Regions from separate parts of the Comamonas sp. GCA5 genome, predicted to be linked through region 2. Evidence: riboswitches for the same ligand, from Rfam matches in the RefSeq annotation. Region 2 holds a riboswitch; the other holds the start of a gene.
What was found. Region 2 has a riboswitch for thiamine pyrophosphate ahead of thiC (phosphomethylpyrimidine synthase ThiC). Riboswitches for the same ligand answer to the same signal wherever they lie in the genome.

Region 1: it holds a riboswitch for thiamine pyrophosphate, as region 2 does, so the genes downstream of both, SJH88_RS00890 (purine-cytosine permease family protein) here and thiC (phosphomethylpyrimidine synthase ThiC) in region 2, are expected to answer to the same signal.

Annotation. Positions count from the first base shown of each region.
Region 1 is NZ_JAZHFR010000002.1:53,740-62,067, reverse strand. Features, by position in the region: gene SJH88_RS00925 (porin) at 1-746, opposite strand, end outside; gene thiE (thiamine phosphate synthase) at 905-1,825, opposite strand; gene SJH88_RS00915 (thiazole synthase) at 1,818-2,624, opposite strand; gene thiS (sulfur carrier protein ThiS) at 2,704-2,901, opposite strand; gene SJH88_RS00905 (FAD-dependent oxidoreductase) at 2,938-4,041, opposite strand; gene thiD (bifunctional hydroxymethylpyrimidine kinase/phosphomethylpyrimidine kinase) at 4,316-5,182, shown strand; gene SJH88_RS00895 (SH3 domain-containing protein) at 5,276-5,665, opposite strand; gene SJH88_RS00890 (purine-cytosine permease family protein) at 5,969-7,270, opposite strand; TPP riboswitch at 7,347-7,445, opposite strand; gene SJH88_RS00885 (hypothetical protein) at 7,568-7,846, shown strand; gene SJH88_RS00880 (Crp/Fnr family transcriptional regulator) at 8,275-8,328, shown strand, end outside.
Region 2 is NZ_JAZHFR010000056.1:1,313-9,640, reverse strand. Features, by position in the region: gene ppc (phosphoenolpyruvate carboxylase) at 1-2,432, shown strand, start outside; gene SJH88_RS13065 (Fur family transcriptional regulator) at 2,860-3,315, opposite strand; gene SJH88_RS13060 (cytochrome-c peroxidase) at 3,428-4,444, opposite strand; gene SJH88_RS13055 (acyl-CoA synthetase) at 4,770-6,416, shown strand; TPP riboswitch at 6,531-6,649, shown strand; gene thiC (phosphomethylpyrimidine synthase ThiC) at 6,958-8,328, shown strand, end outside.

The sequences.
Region 1 (8,328 bases), on a different contig from region 2:
GCGTACAACTTGGCAGCGCCAAAATCGTAAGTGCCGCCCAGCATCCAGTTTTCATTCTTATTGCCAGCTGTATAAGTGGGAGTGGATGGAGTTCCCAGGATGTCGGCTTGCTCGTAGAACGCGGTCAATGCGAGAGGGCCGCTGCGGTAGGTCAGGTTGGCGCCGACATTGTTAGCGCCCGACTTGCCAGCTTGTTCACCAAACTGGTAGTGCACGTTGGCTTGGAAACCAGCCACGGAGGGGGTCGAATAAGTGATCTGATTGCTCCAGCCGGTATCCACAGCTGTGGAATTGGCGGAAGGGACAAAGCTCATGTTGGCGTGCAGCACCAGAGGCGAGATCGTGAAGGAGTCGCCGAAGGGGTTGAACAGGATGGTGGGCAGGAAGTTGGGGGCCATGGAGCGGCCCAGCTTCACCGAACCGAAGCCGCCGGACAGCGACACGTTGGCGTCACGGGCGAAGAAGTTGTCGACGTCGGTGCGGCCAGGGGTGCCGGTGTCCGCGCGGAAGAAGGCGCCCAGTGCAAAGCCCACCTTCAGGCCGTTGCCCAGGTCTTCCGTGCCGTTCATGCCCCACCAAGAGGTGGTCATGCCGCCCGAGCCAACTTGGCTGGTGCGATCAGAACCTGCGGTTTTCATGGAGCCGGCGTACATGTCCACCAGGCCGGACAGTTGCACATTGCTTTGTGCCTGGGCAGCGCCCATGCAGGCCAGAGCGGCACCAAAAGCGATCAGAGATTTTTTCACGGAGGAACTCCCTCAAAAGGTCGAATTAAAAAGCGGTCAGCCGATTGCCCACTTCAGGTGCACGGGCGGCACCCAAGTGCTGCTTTGTATACAAAGCACAAGCTGTGCCAGTGTGCGGGACGTGGGGCGGGGCGCTGCGGCGGCGCTGGATGAACGGCTTATGACGCGGGGATGAAAGCCAGCAACTGTTGCGCGGCCGCATCAGGGTCGGGGGCATTCACCAGGGCGCGCACCACGGCGATGGAACCCACGCCGGTGGCCAGGATGGCCGGGAACTGCTCGGCCGCGATGCCGCCGATGGCCACCAGCGGGTACTGCTGCATCAGGCGCACATAGGCCTGCAGGCGGGCCACGCCTTGCGGGGCCGTGGCCATTTTCTTGAGCGTGGTGGGAAACACGGCACCCAGGGCGATGTAGCTGGGTTGCACGGCATGGGCGCGCACCATCTCCGCATAGCCGTGGGTGCTGACGCCCAGGCGCAGGCCGCTGGCGCGGATGGCGTCCAGCTGTGCGCCTTCCAGGGCGTCCAGGTCTTCCTGGCCGACGTGGATGCCGTAGGCGTCGGCATCGATGGCGGCCTGCCAGTGGTCGTTGATGAACAGGCGCGCGCCGGTGCCTTGCACGGCCTGCACGGCGGCCTGTACTTCGCGGCGGATGGCGGCCTGGTCATCGCTCTTGAAGCGCAATTGCACCGTGGGCACGCCGGCGCGGGCCATGCGGCCCACCCACTCGGCCGTGGGCAGCACGCCATACAGCCCCAGCGCGCGCGGGCAGGGCGGGAAGGCGAGTTGCGGATCTGCCCCGGCCAGACTGAAGTCCTGCGGGTCGCAGGGCCAGCAGTGGGCGTCAAAGCTGCCGGTGCGCACGCTCTGCCGCTGCCAGGCCTGGGCCAGGCATTCGGCGTCGATGGCGATGAAGCCCAGCGCGCTGCAGGCCTGCAGTGCGGCCAGATAGGCGGGGTCCTGGCGGGTGGCCGCTGGCGTGGGCTGGGCCGGCAGGCGCTGTTCGTCGGGGGCGAAGGTGGCGCTGTGGGCGTCCACGATGGCCTGGGCCATGGCGGGGATGTGCAACTCAGTCATGGTGCCAGAACGGTGTGCCCAGGACGGGGGTGCTGGGCTGGGCGGCGGTCTGTTCGGCCATGGCGCCGGCCAGGTAGCCGTCGCGGCCGGCCTGGGTGGCGTCGGCAAAGGCGCCAGCCATGCGCACAGGGTCTTCGGACAGGGCCACGGCAGTGTTCAGCAGCACGCCGTCAAAACCCCACTCCATGACCTGGCAGGCGTGGCTGGGGCGGCCCAGGCCGGCATCGACGATCAGGGGCACGTCCAGGCGCTCGCGCAGCACCTGCATGGCGTAGGGGTTGGCGGGGCCGCGGCCGGTGCCGATGGGGGCGGCCCAGGGCATGACGGCCTGGCAGCCCACGTCGACCAGGCGCTGGCACAGCACCAGGTCCTCGGTGCAGTAGGGCAGCACCTGGAAGCCGTCCTTGATCAGGAGGGAGGCGGCCTCCACCAGGTTCAGCGTGTCGGGCTGCAGGGTGTAGTCGTCACCGATCAGCTCCAGCTTGATCCACGGGGTGTCGAACACTTCGCGCGCCATCTGGGCCGTGGTCACGGCTTCCTGGATGGTCATGCAGCCGGCGGTGTTGGGCAGCACGGGCACGTTCAGCTGGCGCAGCAGCTCCCAGAAGCTGGCGCCGGTTTCGGCGGCGTTGCTGCCCTGGCGGCGCAGCGAGGCGGTGACCATGGCGGGTTTGGCACGGGCCACGGCCGCTTCCAGCACGGCGGGCGAGGGGTAGCGCGATGTGCCCAGCAGCAATCGACTTTGGAAGGTCTGGCCGTACAGCACCAGGCTGTCTGCGGCGGGGGTAGGTGTGCTCATGGCTAAATTTTGATAGCTGCCAGCGCTTGATAGACAAGCGCTGGTAGCTGATTTTATGAAGAAGCGGTGCCCCGGACCCTCAACCGCCCGTCACGGGGGCGATGATTTCCAGGCGGTCGCCCTCGGCCAGCTGGCGCGTGGCGTACAGCGATTTGGGCACGAACTCGGCATTCACCGCCACCGCAAACGGTGGCTGGGCCTGCCAGTGGGCCACGGCGTCGGCCACATTGGCCGGGTCGGGCAGTTGCACTGCCTGCTGGTTGATGGTGATGTTCATAAGCAAAAGGCCCGTATTGTCGGCGAAGCGCGGTGCTCAGGCGAGCATGGGGGCGTGCACGGCCACGTCGAAGTCCTCGGCCAGCGCCGCGCTGCCCGTGCGCAGCAGCTGCAGCGTGGCGTCCAGCATGGCGGGGGAGATCATGTAGCCGTGGCGGTACAGGCCGTTGACCTGCAGCACGCGCTCGTCCAGCCAGCGCAGGGCGGGCAGGTTGTCCGGCAGGGTGGGGCGGCACTGGGTGGCAATTTCCAGGATGCGCGCTTCGGCAAAGCCGGAGTGCACGGTGTAGAGCGCGCTGAGCAGCTCCATCACCGAGCGCAGGCTGGCCGGGCCCATGTCGTCGGATTCGATCTCGGTCGCGCCGATGACGAAGATGTGGTCCTGCTTGGGTGCGATGTACAGCGGGTAGCGCGGGTGCACCAGGCGCGTGGGGCGCTGCAGCGTCACCTCGGGGGCGTGCACGCGCACCACCTCGCCGCGGATGCCGCGCAGCGCGCTCCACTGCGTGCGTGCGCCCAGGCCGCGGCAGTCCAGCACCAGGTCGGGCTGGCCGCTGGTGCCGGGCTGGAAGTCGGTGGTCTCGCGCGGGGTGTGCCAGTGCAGGGCCACGCCCAGGCGGGTCAGTGTCTGCTCCAGCGCGGCCAGCAGCTGGCGGTTGTCCAGCTGGCCTTCGCCGGGCAGGTAGACGCCCTGGTTGAAGCGGCCTTGCAGGGCGGGCTCGACCTGGGGCAGGCGCTGGGCATCCAGGTTCTCCAGCGCGGGCAGGCTGGGGTTGAGGCGGCGGTTCTTCTCGAACAGGCCGCACAGGCGCTGCGCATCGGCCGCATCCTGGCGGTGCCAGACCACCAGCGTGCCGTTCTGCTGGAAGTACACGGGGGCGTCCAGCTGGGCGATCAGCTGGGGCCAGCGGGTCAGCCCGTACTGGCCCATGCGCACCACACCGGGTTCGGTGATGGCCGATTCGGCCAGCGGGGCCAGCATGGCGGCGGCCACGCGCGCGGCGGCGCCATCGCCCTCGGGGCCCTTGGCTTCGAACACCTCGACGCGATGCCCCTCGCGCGCCAGCTCCAGTGCCAGAAGACGGCCCATCAGGCCGGCGCCCAGGATGGCAATGTGCGAAGGTGTGGTCAAAGCGAGCATGGTGAGGAATTCCCGTTGGTAAGTGTCGCCAAGGACAAAACGGGCATCGCAGCCGTGCGGCTGCTGCTCTGTGGAAACTCCCCACGCCAGCATGACCTGGATCGGGTAACGGGGCGCAGGGCCCTAGGGTGTTTCTCAGTCGCGCACTGCGCCGGCACGGTGCCGGTGGCAGCGGGACACCCCTGTTTCGTCCGCAAGCGGCAATTACAGCACAAGGGCAGGAACAGCGGCGCCAGTGCGTGAACAAGCCTTGGCTTGGGTCATAATTTTTGCCATGACTACGCAACCCCTGCCACACGGCAGTGCATCCCCCCGTTTTCCGCGCTATGCGCGCGTGCTTTCCATCGCCGGCTCGGACAGTGGCGGTGGCGCCGGCATCCAGGCCGACCTGAAGACCTTCAGCGCCCTGGGCTGCTACGGCATGACGGCCATCACCGCCATCACCGCCCAGAACACGCTGGGCGTGCGCGGCATCCATGGCATTCCGCCCGAGATGCTGCAGGCGCAGATCGACGCCGTGGTGCAGGACATCGGGGTGGACGCCGTCAAGATCGGCATGCTGCATGCACCCGAGATCGTGCAGGTGGTGGCCGATGCCATCCGCCGCTACGGGATTGCGAACGTGGTGCTGGACCCGGTGATGGTGGCCACCAGTGGCGACAAGCTGATCCACGATGAAACCGTGGCCGTGCTGGTGCGTGAACTGTTTCCGCTGGCCAGCGTGATCACCCCCAACCTGGATGAGGCCGGTTGGCTGATTGGCCGCAAGATCGCCGATGTGGCGGACATGGCGTCCGCCGCCCAGGCCTTGCTGGACATGGGCGCGCAGCAGGTGCTGCTCAAAGGCGGGCACCTGCCAGGGGACTGGGTGGTGGACTTGCTGGCCGGTCGCGACGGCGCGCGCCAGGAGCTGGGTTCGCAGCGCATTCCCACGCACAACGGCCATGGCACAGGCTGCACCCTGTCCTCGGCGATTGCTGCCTACCTGGCGCGTGGTCTGCCGCTGCCGGCGGCGGTGGAAAGCGCCCGCAGCTACATCCTGGGGGCCATCGCCGCCGGGGCCGAGGTGTACACCGGGCGGGGTCATGGCCCCCTGAACCACGGCTTTGCGCCGCAGGCCCAACTGGTGTTCAGGGGCTGAGGGTGGTGGCCTGGAAGGGCTGCGGATTCTCCATAAAAAACGGCGCCCAGGGCGCCGTTTTTTATGGAGGTTCTGCCTGCCAGGAGGGGGTGTCTACCAACCCCATCCCAGCTTTTCCAGCATCCAGCCAGACTGGCCTTCGGCCGTCTGGACTTTGGCCCAGTCGTCGCGCTTTTCCAGGGTTTGGACGATGTCGTACTTGCTCAGCTTGGTCACCACGCTGTGGTTGGTGCCCGGGCCTGCGCGCAGGTTGACGGTGTCGGCCTTGATCAGGTAGTGGGGCACGCTGTCGGTCAGGGGCTGGTGCACCCAGCCCAGCGGGCCTTCAAAGTCCTTGACCTTGATCCAGTCGTCCCGGCGCTCCATCACCTGCACGGGATAGCCTTTGATCAGTTCCCAGGCAATCTCGGACTTTGTCGTGGGCTTGGCGCGGATGTTGACGGTATTGCCCTTGATGCTCAAAAACTCTTGTGCTTGGGCCAAGGCAGGGGCGGCGGCAAGCACACCGGTCAACAGCAGGGCAGCAAGGCCGCTGCTGCGCAGGCGGCGGGAGAGGTGGGGGGCAAGTGGTGACAACACGCGGCAATAACTCCTGTGAATCAAGGGGGGCCAGGTGCGAGCCGTGTGCCCCGTACCTGTAAGAATTTGCATCATGCCCGCGCAGTTTCACTGAAATTTGCATTCCACTCACAAAAAAATGCGTGAAATGTGACCGCTGTCGTGTTTCTGGTCATGCTTGGCGATGCACCGTCTGGACAAACCGACCAAATTGCGGCTGGCCTGGGGTCACTGTGCCGGGGCTGCGCGCGGCAGCAGTCGCGCCAGCACAAAGCACACCAGCAGCGTTGGCAGCGCGCTGCCTGCGGCAGGGGCCAGCAGGGGCACACCGTGGTAGAAGCCCACCCCCGCCAGCCACAGCAGCACGGCCGGCCAGTGTGCGCTGCGCGCTTGCGCCAGCCATTGCGGCGCCTGGGCCAGGCGCTGGTCAGCCGCTTGCCAGGCCAGGCGGCCCAGGATCACGCCAAACAGGGGCACGAAGACCGAGCTGAGCATCAGCAGGAAGGGTTCGATGCTGTGCATGGGCAGCACCAGGGCCAGCAGCACGCAGACCACGGTCAGCCCCAGGCCCCAGCGGCGCAGGCTCCAGCGGGGTGCCATGCTGTGGGCGGCCATGGCACCGGAGTAGGTGTCGCCATAGGCGTTGTCCACCTCGTCGATCAAGATCAGCGTCAGGGCGATCAGGCCCCCCTGGGCCAGCAGCAGGGCGGTGACCAGGTTCTCGCTGGGCAGGGTCAGCGTGATCAGCACGCCCAGGCCGTAGCACCACACGTTGGCCAGTCCAAAGCCCAGCCAGGTGCCGCGCAGGGCGCTGCGACCATCGCGGCCATGGCGGGCATAGTCCGCCACCAGCGGCAGCCAGGAGATGGGCATGACCACCACCAGGTCCATGGCGGGCAACCAGCCCATGCCACCGGTGCCGGGGCGTTGCCAGATGCCTTCCCAGCCCTGTTCCAGGGCCAGGCCGACAAAATGCCAGGTCAGCCACAGCAGCGACAGCACCACCAGCGGCAGCGCAATGCGGGCAATCAGCTGGCGCACCAGCTTGAGCATGGAGCCACTGATCAGCAGCCCGATCACGGCACCCCACACCAGGGTCATGACCACCGGCCAGTGGCTGGCCGCCATGCCGCCGGCCTGGCGGGCAATGGCCACGCTGGCGTCGCGCATCACCACCAGCTCGAAGGTGCCCCAGCCGATCAGTTGCACCAGGTTCAGCAGGATGGGCAGCTTGGCGAACTGGCGGCCGTAGACGTGGGTCATCAGCGCGGCGCTGGACAGCCCGGTGTCGCAGGCAATCTTGGCCATCCAGCCCAGCAGGCCGGCGCCGAGCAGCGACCCGGAGACAATCGCCAGCACGGCCTGCTGGGTGGACAGGGCGGGCAGCAGGTAGGCACCCACCTGCATCACCAGCAGGCCCACGCCCAGGCTGAACCACAGCGCGGCATGGTCGTGCAGGGCGAACACCCGTTCAGACGGTGTGGTGGGAGACAGCGCCTGGTTGGCGGGCGCGGAAGACGAGGAATGCATACATGCTCCGTAAGCCTACGAAGCAGGGGCCGTGACAGGCTCGCGGCCCGCAATGGCCAACAGCCTGCGGACGAGCAACCAGCATGAACAGCTTCCCTGCGCGAGGATGATCTCAATCAGGTTCAAAGGGACTCTCTCAGCCCGGCCTTGCGGCAGGGCACCCCCAGCAAGCGCCGCACCGTGCGATGCAGCGGGCGCGATTGTCCCATGAAACCGGGGTTTCCCCGGTCGCAGACCCGCACATGGGCCGGACCGCAGCTGGGCCCGGAGCACCGGAACACGCCCTAAACTTCAGCCATGCCCAATCTCTACGACTCTCTGGTTGAGGCCTTGCGCGCGCACTGGAAGGCGCACGACAACGCCTACCCTTCGTGCATCGAGCTGACCGCCGCCGACCTGCAGGCCTTGAACGCCGAGCGCAAACTGATCAACGACACCATGAACTTCAAGCAGGCTGAGGGCTGGGAGGACATGTTTCATGGCGCCAAGCTGCAGGTGGGGGCCACCAACAGCCTGGTTCTGGCCAGCGGCGAGCGGGTGCCGGTGGCCTTGGCGGGCGCGGTGTCCACGTCTTGAAACTGCATCCAATCGGCGTTGAAGGCAGGTAAATCCTGCGCGGACAGCTATGGATGGATGAGCAAAGCGGCATGTCGGCTGGGGCGGACATGCCGCTTTTGCATGGTGGCGGCCCACCCGGTGGGCGCGGTGCTGGGCCACGGCCGGGCGGTGACCGAGACCGGACGGGGTGGATGCTGGCAGGGTTCTGCTGGGCGGAATGCCCGAGTTGAAAAAACCTGCGATGGACCGTGGTGTGGTGCACAGCCTGGGGCTGGAAAACGCGTGCAGCATCAAAGAGTTAAGGGTTTACCCTTTATTTGGGGCGTGAGCACGATCCAGACTGTCACTTTCTGGACAAGTTCATGCCCAGGGCGCGCGTTCAGACCCCAAGCGGCTGGTCTCTGACGCGACAATGGTCCGGTTTTCAGTCACAGAAACGACAGGATATGGACGACCCGATTCTTACTATCGAAGAACGTGAAGCGATCAATGCAGGTCGC
Region 2 (8,328 bases):
CCGGCATCACGCCCGATGAGATCGCGCAGACCCTGGCTCAGGCCTATGTCTCCCCGGTGCTGACGGCCCACCCCACAGAGGTGCAGCGGCAGAGCATCTTGCAGGCCGAGCACGACATCGCCCGCCTGCTGGTGGAGCGCGATGACATCCAGGCCCGTGCCCAGCTGTTCAACAGCGCCAAGGACGCACTCACGCCGCGTGAACTGGCCAGCAATGAGTCCATGTTGCGTGCCCGCGTGGCGCAGCTGTGGATGACGCGCTTGCTGCGGTATTCCAAGCTCACGGTGGCCGATGAAATCGAAAACGCCTTGAGCTATTACGAGGCCACCTTTCTGCGCGAAGTGCCCAGGATCTATGCCGCGCTGGAGGATGCGCTGGAAGGGCGTTCCATCCACAGCTTCCTGCGCATGGGGCAGTGGATTGGCGGGGATCGCGATGGCAACCCGAATGTCACGGCCGACACACTGAAGCTGGCGCTGTGCCGCCAAAGCGAAGTGGTGCTGCGCCACTACCTGACCGAGGTGCACTACCTGGGGGCCGAGCTGTCCATGTCGGCGCGCCTGGTGGATGTGTCGGCAGCGATGCGGGCACTGGCGAATGCATCCCCGGACAGCAATCCACACCGCCAGGACGAGCCTTATCGCCGTGCCTTGACCGGTATTTATGCGCGCCTGGCCGCAACGCTGGAACACCTGACCGGGGGGCAAGCGGCCCGCCATGCCGTGGCACCGCAGAACCCGTATGTGCAGGCAGAGGAACTGCTCAACGATCTGCTGGTGATTGGCGATTCCCTGCGTGCCCACCACGGCGAGAGCCTGGCCGCGCAGCGCCTGAATCCCTTGATCCGCGCGGTGAAGGTGTTCGGTTTCTGTCTGTCGACGGTGGATTTGCGCCAAAGCTCGGACAAGCACGAGGCGGTGGTGGCGGAGCTGCTGGCGGTGGCCCAGGTCGACGCCAACTATGCGCAGCTGGATGAGGCCCACAAGTGCGCGTTGCTGCAGCGCTTGTTGCAGGAGCCACGGCCACTGCGCGTGGTGGCCGGCCAGTATTCGGAGTTGGCCTGCAGCGAACTGGCGATTTTCGAGGCGGCCAAGGAGATGCGTGCCCGTTACGGGCGGGATGCCATCATCCACTACATCATCAGCCACACCGAAACGGTCAGCGACCTGTTGGAAGTGCTGCTGCTGCAAAAAGAGGTGGGCCTGCTGCAGGGCTGCCTGGACCAGCCGGATGCCCGACTGGATCTGATCGTCGTGCCCTTGTTTGAGACCATCGGTGATCTGCGTGCCGCTGCCGACATCATGCAGGCCTACTACGCCATCCCCGGTGTGGCCGCGCTGCTGCAGCGTTCGGGCGGCGTGCAGGACATCATGCTGGGTTACAGCGACAGCAACAAGGATGGCGGCATTTTCACCAGCAACTGGGAGCTGTACCAGGCCGAGCTGGCGCTGGTGGAGCTGTTCGATCAACTGGGCCAGCAGCATGGCTTGCGGCTGCGCATGTTCCATGGCCGTGGCGGCACGGTGGGCCGGGGCGGTGGCCCCAGCTACCAGGCCATCCTGGCGCAGCCCCCGGGCACCGTGCGCGGCCAGATCCGTCTGACCGAGCAGGGCGAGGTGATTGCCTCCAAGTATGCGAATCCGGAGATCGGCCGGCGCAACTTGGAGACCCTGGTTGCCGCCACGCTGGAGGCCACGTTGCTGCAGCCCACCAAGCCGGCCACCAAGGCCTATCTGCAGGCGGCAGAGCAGCTGTCCCAGGCCAGCATGGCGGCCTATCGCAAGCTGGTGTACGAGACCCCGGGGTTTGCCGACTACTTCTTCGGCTCCACACCCATCCGGGAGATTGCCGAACTCAACATCGGCTCACGCCCGGCGTCACGCAAAGCCACGCAGGCGATTGAAGATCTGCGTGCCATCCCCTGGGGGTTCAGCTGGGGGCAGTGCCGCTTGACCTTGCCAGGCTGGTATGGCTTTGGTTCTGCGGTGGAGGCCTTTGTGCAGCTGGAGGGGGCGGATCCACGCCGTCAGCTGGCATTGCTGCAAAAAATGTACCGCCAGTGGCCGTTTTTCCGCACGCTGCTGTCGAACATGGACATGGTCATCGCCAAAAGCGATCTGGCCCTGGCATCGCGCTACAGCGAGCTGGTGACCGACGCCCGCCTGCGCAAGCGCATCTTCTCCAGCATCGAGGCCGAGTGGCTGCGCACCACCGATGCCTTGGCGCGCATCACGGAAGAAAAGGATCGTTTGGCCAGCAACCCGGCGTTGGCACGTTCGATTCGCCACCGGTTTCCGTATATTGACCCGCTGCACCACCTGCAGGTGGAGCTGGTGCGGCGCTGGCGTGCCGGCCAGGTGGACGAACGCCTGAAAAACGGCATCCATATCTCGATCAACGGGATAGCGGCCGGCTTGCGCAACACGGGCTGATTCTCGACGTCGCGCACCCTTGAAAAACTCCATCCAGTGCGCCCAGGGCGCTGGGTGGAGTTTTTTTATGTGGTCCAAGAAAAAAGGCCTGCATCGGTGATGCAGGCCTGGCCTCCTCCGCTCTGGTGAGTCCCAGAGCATTCCTCATTTGTTTGTCTCGCCGCACTGTGTGTGGCGATGGGATGAATTGTAGGAACGAAATGGCAGTCTGTCAGCAGAAAGGCCATTTTTTCGTAAAAGATGTCTTATATAAAACATGTTTTCTTTTGGTGATAAAAGGCATTCTTTGAGAGGTGTATTTTTGTTTTAAGTGGTTGATCTTTAAATAATTAATAGATTTCTGTAATTATTGAATGGCAAGATTTGTCATTGGTGTTTTTGCAAATACCCCACCCGGGATGTCAGTCATTGACCCGGAAAAATGGCGTCACTGGGGCTGGGGGTGCACGGTTTTCTGGCGGACACGCACGATGAGATCCAGACCGACCAGCTCCAGGTGTGCGGGAATGTCGGGAATGCTGGGCCACTGCAGCATTTCTGCCGGCAGGTCTTCCAGGGTCCCCGTGTCTTCGTGGTAAATGTGCGAGTGCGTGTCGGTGCGGGAGTCGTAGACCGTGCGCTCGGGATCCAGGCGCAAGGCACGCAGCAGGCCTTTTTCGACAAACAGCGGCAAGGTGTTGTAGACGGTGGCCCGGGACAGGCTGGGCAGCAGCTTGCGTGCTGCGGCCAGGATGTCGTCGGCCGCCAGGTGCACGGGGGCATGCAGCAGCACCTGGGCAATCGCCATGCGCTGGCGTGTTGGCTGGATGTCCGCGCTGCGCAGCCGGGCTTCCAGGGCGTGTGGGGTGGTGGTGTGGGAGGTGGAAAGAGGCTGGGCTGTCATGTCGGTGGGTGGTGAGAACCTGAAGAAGCGACATCCGCACAAGGCGCTGCAGCACCTTGGCGGATGAATGCGCGCTCAAAAGTCAGCGCAAAGTCCCGAGGACCAAGCGTTCTTACTTTTTAGCGAAAGGCTGGGGGCGCGGGGTCTTGTCGCTGGAGGGCGGCAGGATGGGCATGGTCAGCTGGGGCTGATCGCCGGTCAGGGTCTTCAGGAAGGCCACGATCTTGGCGTTTTCCTGGGGCGTGAACTTCTTGCCCAGCTGAATGCGGCCCATGGTGTCCACGGCTTCGCTCAGTGTGTCCGCCGCACCGTCGTGGAAGTAGGGGTAGGTCAGCTCGACGTTGCGTAGGGTGGGGACCTTGAAGTTGAAGCGATCGGCATCGGTGCCGGTCACTGCCACGCGGCCTTCGGCGGGGTTGTTGGTCTTGTAGGCTTCGACCACGCCCATGCGCTGGAAGGAGTTGCCGCCCACGGCCGTGCCGTTGTGGCAGGCCACGCAGCCGCTGTCGCGGAACAGCTTGTAGCCTTCCAGCTCGTCCTTGCTCAGTGCCTTCTGGTCGCCCTTGAGCCACTTGTCAAAGCGCGAGTTGGGGGTCACCAGGGTTTCTTCGAAGGCGGAGATCGCATCGGTCACCTGGTCGATGTCGATCTTGTCCTTCTTGAACACCTGCTTGAACTCGCCCAGGTAGCCGGGGATGGAGTTCAGCATGTCCACCGCCAGTTCGTGGGTGAACGCCATCTCCATGGGGTTGGCAATCGGACCGCCGGCTTGTTCCTTCAGGTTGGCGGCACGGCCATCCCAGAACTGGGCCACGTTCAAGCTGGAGTTCAGCACTGTGGGCGAATTGATGGGGCCTTCGGCCCAGTTGTGGCCGATCGAGGTCTTCAGGTTGTCGCTGCCGCCCATGGACAGGTTGTGGCAGGAGTTGCACGAAATGAAGCCGGACTTGGACAGGCGTGGATCGAACCACAGCTTCTTGCCCAGTTCCACCATCGCGGGGTTGGTCACCTTGTGGGCGACCAGGGGAGAGATTGGCTCGTTGTTGGGGGACATCGCCCAGGTGGCGGCGGATGCCAGGGCTGCAACGGTCATGGCAGCAGCAACGAGGGGGCGCAGTTTGAGTTTCATGTGTGGCTCCAAAGCACTTGTCGTTTTCAAAGGCAGGGACAACTCGGATCGAGCGGACCGTGGCCATCTGCTCCGTCTGGCGGTGCGACCTCAGGATGCACACAGGGTGTTCCCATGGATGACTTGGCTTAGACCCAGTCCAGATGGCAATCCCATTTCACTGGATACTGAAATTTGTGACATTGCGCCGCATCAAACCTAGGGCCGTTGCCGGTTTGTCAAGTGACTTGCGGACCCTGGGGGTCCACGCTTAGCATGCGTGCGGCCGGCGGTATGCCAACATACGGCCACGTCAAAAATCACAACCCACAGGGAGACAACAGCCATGACCAGCACCTTCGACCAACACCTGGATCGCAATGCCGCCAACTTTGCAGCGCTGACCCCGCTGAGCTTTCTGGAGCGCACCGCCAGCGTCTATCCCGAGCGCCTGGCCATCATCCACGGCGACTTGCGCCAGACCTGGGCGCAGACCTATGCGCGTTGCCGGCAGCTGGCCAGCAGCCTGCGCCAGGCCGGGATTGGCAAGAACGACACCGTGGCCGTGATCCTGCCGAATACGCCGCCCATGGTGGAAGCCCACTTTGGCGTGCCCATGGCCGGGGCGGTGCTGAACACCTTGAACACGCGCCTGGATGCCGAGGCCCTGGCCTTCATGCTGGACCACGGCGAAGCCAAGGCCTTGATCGTGGACCCCGAGTTCGCGCCGGTGATCGCGAAGGCCCTGCAGCTGCGCGAACGCACCCAACCCATCCTGGTGATCCAGGTGGACGATGCCCTGTACGGCGAGGCCGCCGTGCAGGTCGGCAGCATCCGCTACGAGGACTTTGTGGCCCAGGGCGATGCCGCCTATGCCTGGGAGCTGCCCGAGGACGAGTGGGATGCGATTGCCCTCAACTACACCAGCGGCACCACCGGCAACCCCAAAGGCGTGGTCTACCACCACCGCGGTGCGGCCATCAACGCCATCAGCAACGTGCTGGAGTGGGACATGCCCAAGCACAGCGTCTACCTGTGGACCTTGCCCATGTTCCACTGCAATGGCTGGTGCTTCCCCTGGACCGTGGCGGCCCGCGCCGGGGTCAATGTCTGCCTGCGCCGGGTCGAGGCCAAGGCCATCTTTGACGCCATGCGCGAGCACGGCGTCACCCACTACTGTGGCGCGCCCATCGTGCAATCCCTGCTGGTGAATGCGCCGGCCGAGCTGAAAGAGGGCATCCCTGCCGGGGTGAAGGCCATGGTGGCCGGTGCCGCGCCCCCGGCCTCGATGATCGAAGGCATGGAGGCCATGGGGTTCGACCTGACCCACGTCTATGGCCTGACCGAAACCTACGGCCCCGCCACCGTCTGCGCCAAGCATGCGCGCTGGGACCAGCTCGACATTGGCGAGCGTGCCCGCCTCAATGCCCGCCAGGGCGTGCGCTACCACCTGCAGCGCGAAGTGCGGGTCATGGACCCCGAGACCCTGCAGCCCGTGCCCCAGGATGGCGAGACCATGGGCGAGATCATGTTCCGCGGCAACATCGCCATGAAGGGCTACCTCAAGAACCCCAGCGCCACGGACGATGCCTTCCGCGGTGGCTGGTTCCACAGCGGCGATCTGGCCGTGCAGTACCCCGATGGCTACATCCAGATCAAGGACCGCAGCAAGGACATCATCATCTCCGGCGGCGAGAACATCTCCTCGATCGAGGTCGAAGACGTGCTCTACCGCCACCCCGCCGTGCTGGCGGCGGCGGTGGTGGCCAAGCCCGACCCCAAGTGGGGCGAGACACCGTGTGCCTTCCTGGAAATCAAGCCGGGCGCCCAGGTCAGCGAGGCCGACATCGTGGCCCACTGCAAGCAGCACCTGGCCGGCTACAAGGTGCCGCGCGCGGTGGTGTTTGGCGAACTGCCGAAGACCAGCACGGGCAAGATCCAGAAGTTCGAGCTGCGCAAGCAGGTCGGATCGGCCAGTGCCATCGTGGTCTGATTTTCAGCATTGATAGCTGCCAGCGAATGCCTAGCAAGCGCTGGAGTCGGTTTTGGTGCTGAAAGCCTAGGCGTTTGCCCGGTGTCCTGCGCCGGCGCAGATGCGCCTATACTCACGGCTGCTCCGGGGTGTGCGAAAGCGCTGAGATGCGAACCACTGTGAAAACAGTGGCCAGCGAACCCGACGAACTTGATCCGGTTCATACCGGCGGAAGAAGAGCGGGACCCTGAAGCAGGGCCAGGAATGGACAGGCACATGGGCTTTTGCAAGGCCAGGCAGGTGCCCACCATCCCCAGGCACAGCAAACCCCAGGCGCCTCGCGCACTGGGGTTTTGTCTTTTGGGGATGGAACACCGGGCGTGTCAGCCTTGGTCGGAATCGGTCGATTCCGGTGGCGTCGGTCAGGCATTGTGGGAGCAATGCCAGGGCTGGAGCCAGGAGCAGGCGAAGGTGGATGGCGCTAGCCATCTCCCACGCCATCAGAGCGGCCCAGCACTCCACGGAGCGTTTGATGAACTTCACACGCTTTTTGGAGACCGCAATGAACGCCCCCGATGCCATCTTTACGCCCGCCGCCGGCAATGCCCCCGATGCCGCCCGTTTCGCCGACCTGCTGGCCCAGTCGCGCCAGCCATTTCCGGCATCCACCAAAAGCTACCTGAGCGGAGCCATCCACCCGGATCTGCGCGTGCCGGTGCGCGACATCGCGCTGACCAACGGCGAGCAGGTCAGCGTCTACGACACCTCGGGCCCCTACACCGACCCCACCGCCCATATCGACGTGCGCCAGGGCCTGGCCAGCGTGCGCGGTGCCTGGATCGAAGCGCGCGGTGACAGCGAGTTCTACGTGGGCCGCCCGCGCGTGGCGCTGGACGACGGTGGCAAGCGTGGCGAGGAAGACGCGCGCGTGGCCCAGCTGCGCGCCGAGGCGGCCGCGCTGCAGCGCCAGCCGCGCCGTGCCAAATCGGGCCAGAATGTGACCCAGATGCACTATGCCAAGCGCGGCATCATCACGCCCGAGATGGAATACGTGGCCCTGCGCGAGAACGGCCGCCGTGAATGGATGGCGCAGTACCAGCAGGACGCGGCCCGCGAACTGCGCCTGGCCGGCAACAGCCTGGGCGCCGCCATTCCCAAGATCATCACGCCCGAATTCGTGCGCGACGAAGTGGCGCGCGGCCGCGCCATCATCCCGGCCAACATCAACCACCCCGAGATCGAGCCCATGGCCATCGGGCGCAACTTCAAGGTCAAGATCAACGCCAACATCGGCAATTCGGCCGTGACCTCGAGTATCGAAGAAGAGGTGGAAAAGCTGGTCTGGGCCATCCGCTGGGGGGCGGACAACGTGATGGACCTGTCCACCGGCAAGAACATCCACACCACACGCGACTGGATCGTGCGCAACTCGCCCGTGCCGATTGGCACCGTGCCCATCTACCAGGCGCTGGAGAAGGTCGGCGGCATTGCCGAAGACCTGACCTGGGAGATCTTCCGCGACACCCTGGTCGAGCAGGCCGAGCAGGGCGTGGACTACTTCACCATCCACGCCGGCGTGCGCCTGGCCTACATCCACCTCACGGCCCAGCGCCGCACCGGCATCGTCTCGCGCGGCGGCTCCATCATGGCCAAGTGGTGCATGGCCCACCACCGCGAAAGCTTCCTGTACGAGCACTTCGAGGACATCTGCGACATCATGAAGCAGTACGATGTGTCCTTCAGCCTGGGTGACGGCCTGCGCCCTGGCTGTGCCTCGGACGCCAACGACGAAGCCCAGTTCGCCGAACTCAAGACCCTGGGCGAGCTGACGCAAGTGGCCTGGAAGCACGACGTGCAGACCATGATTGAAGGCCCCGGCCACGTGCCCATGCACATGATCCAGGCCAACATGACCGAGCAGCTCAAGCACTGC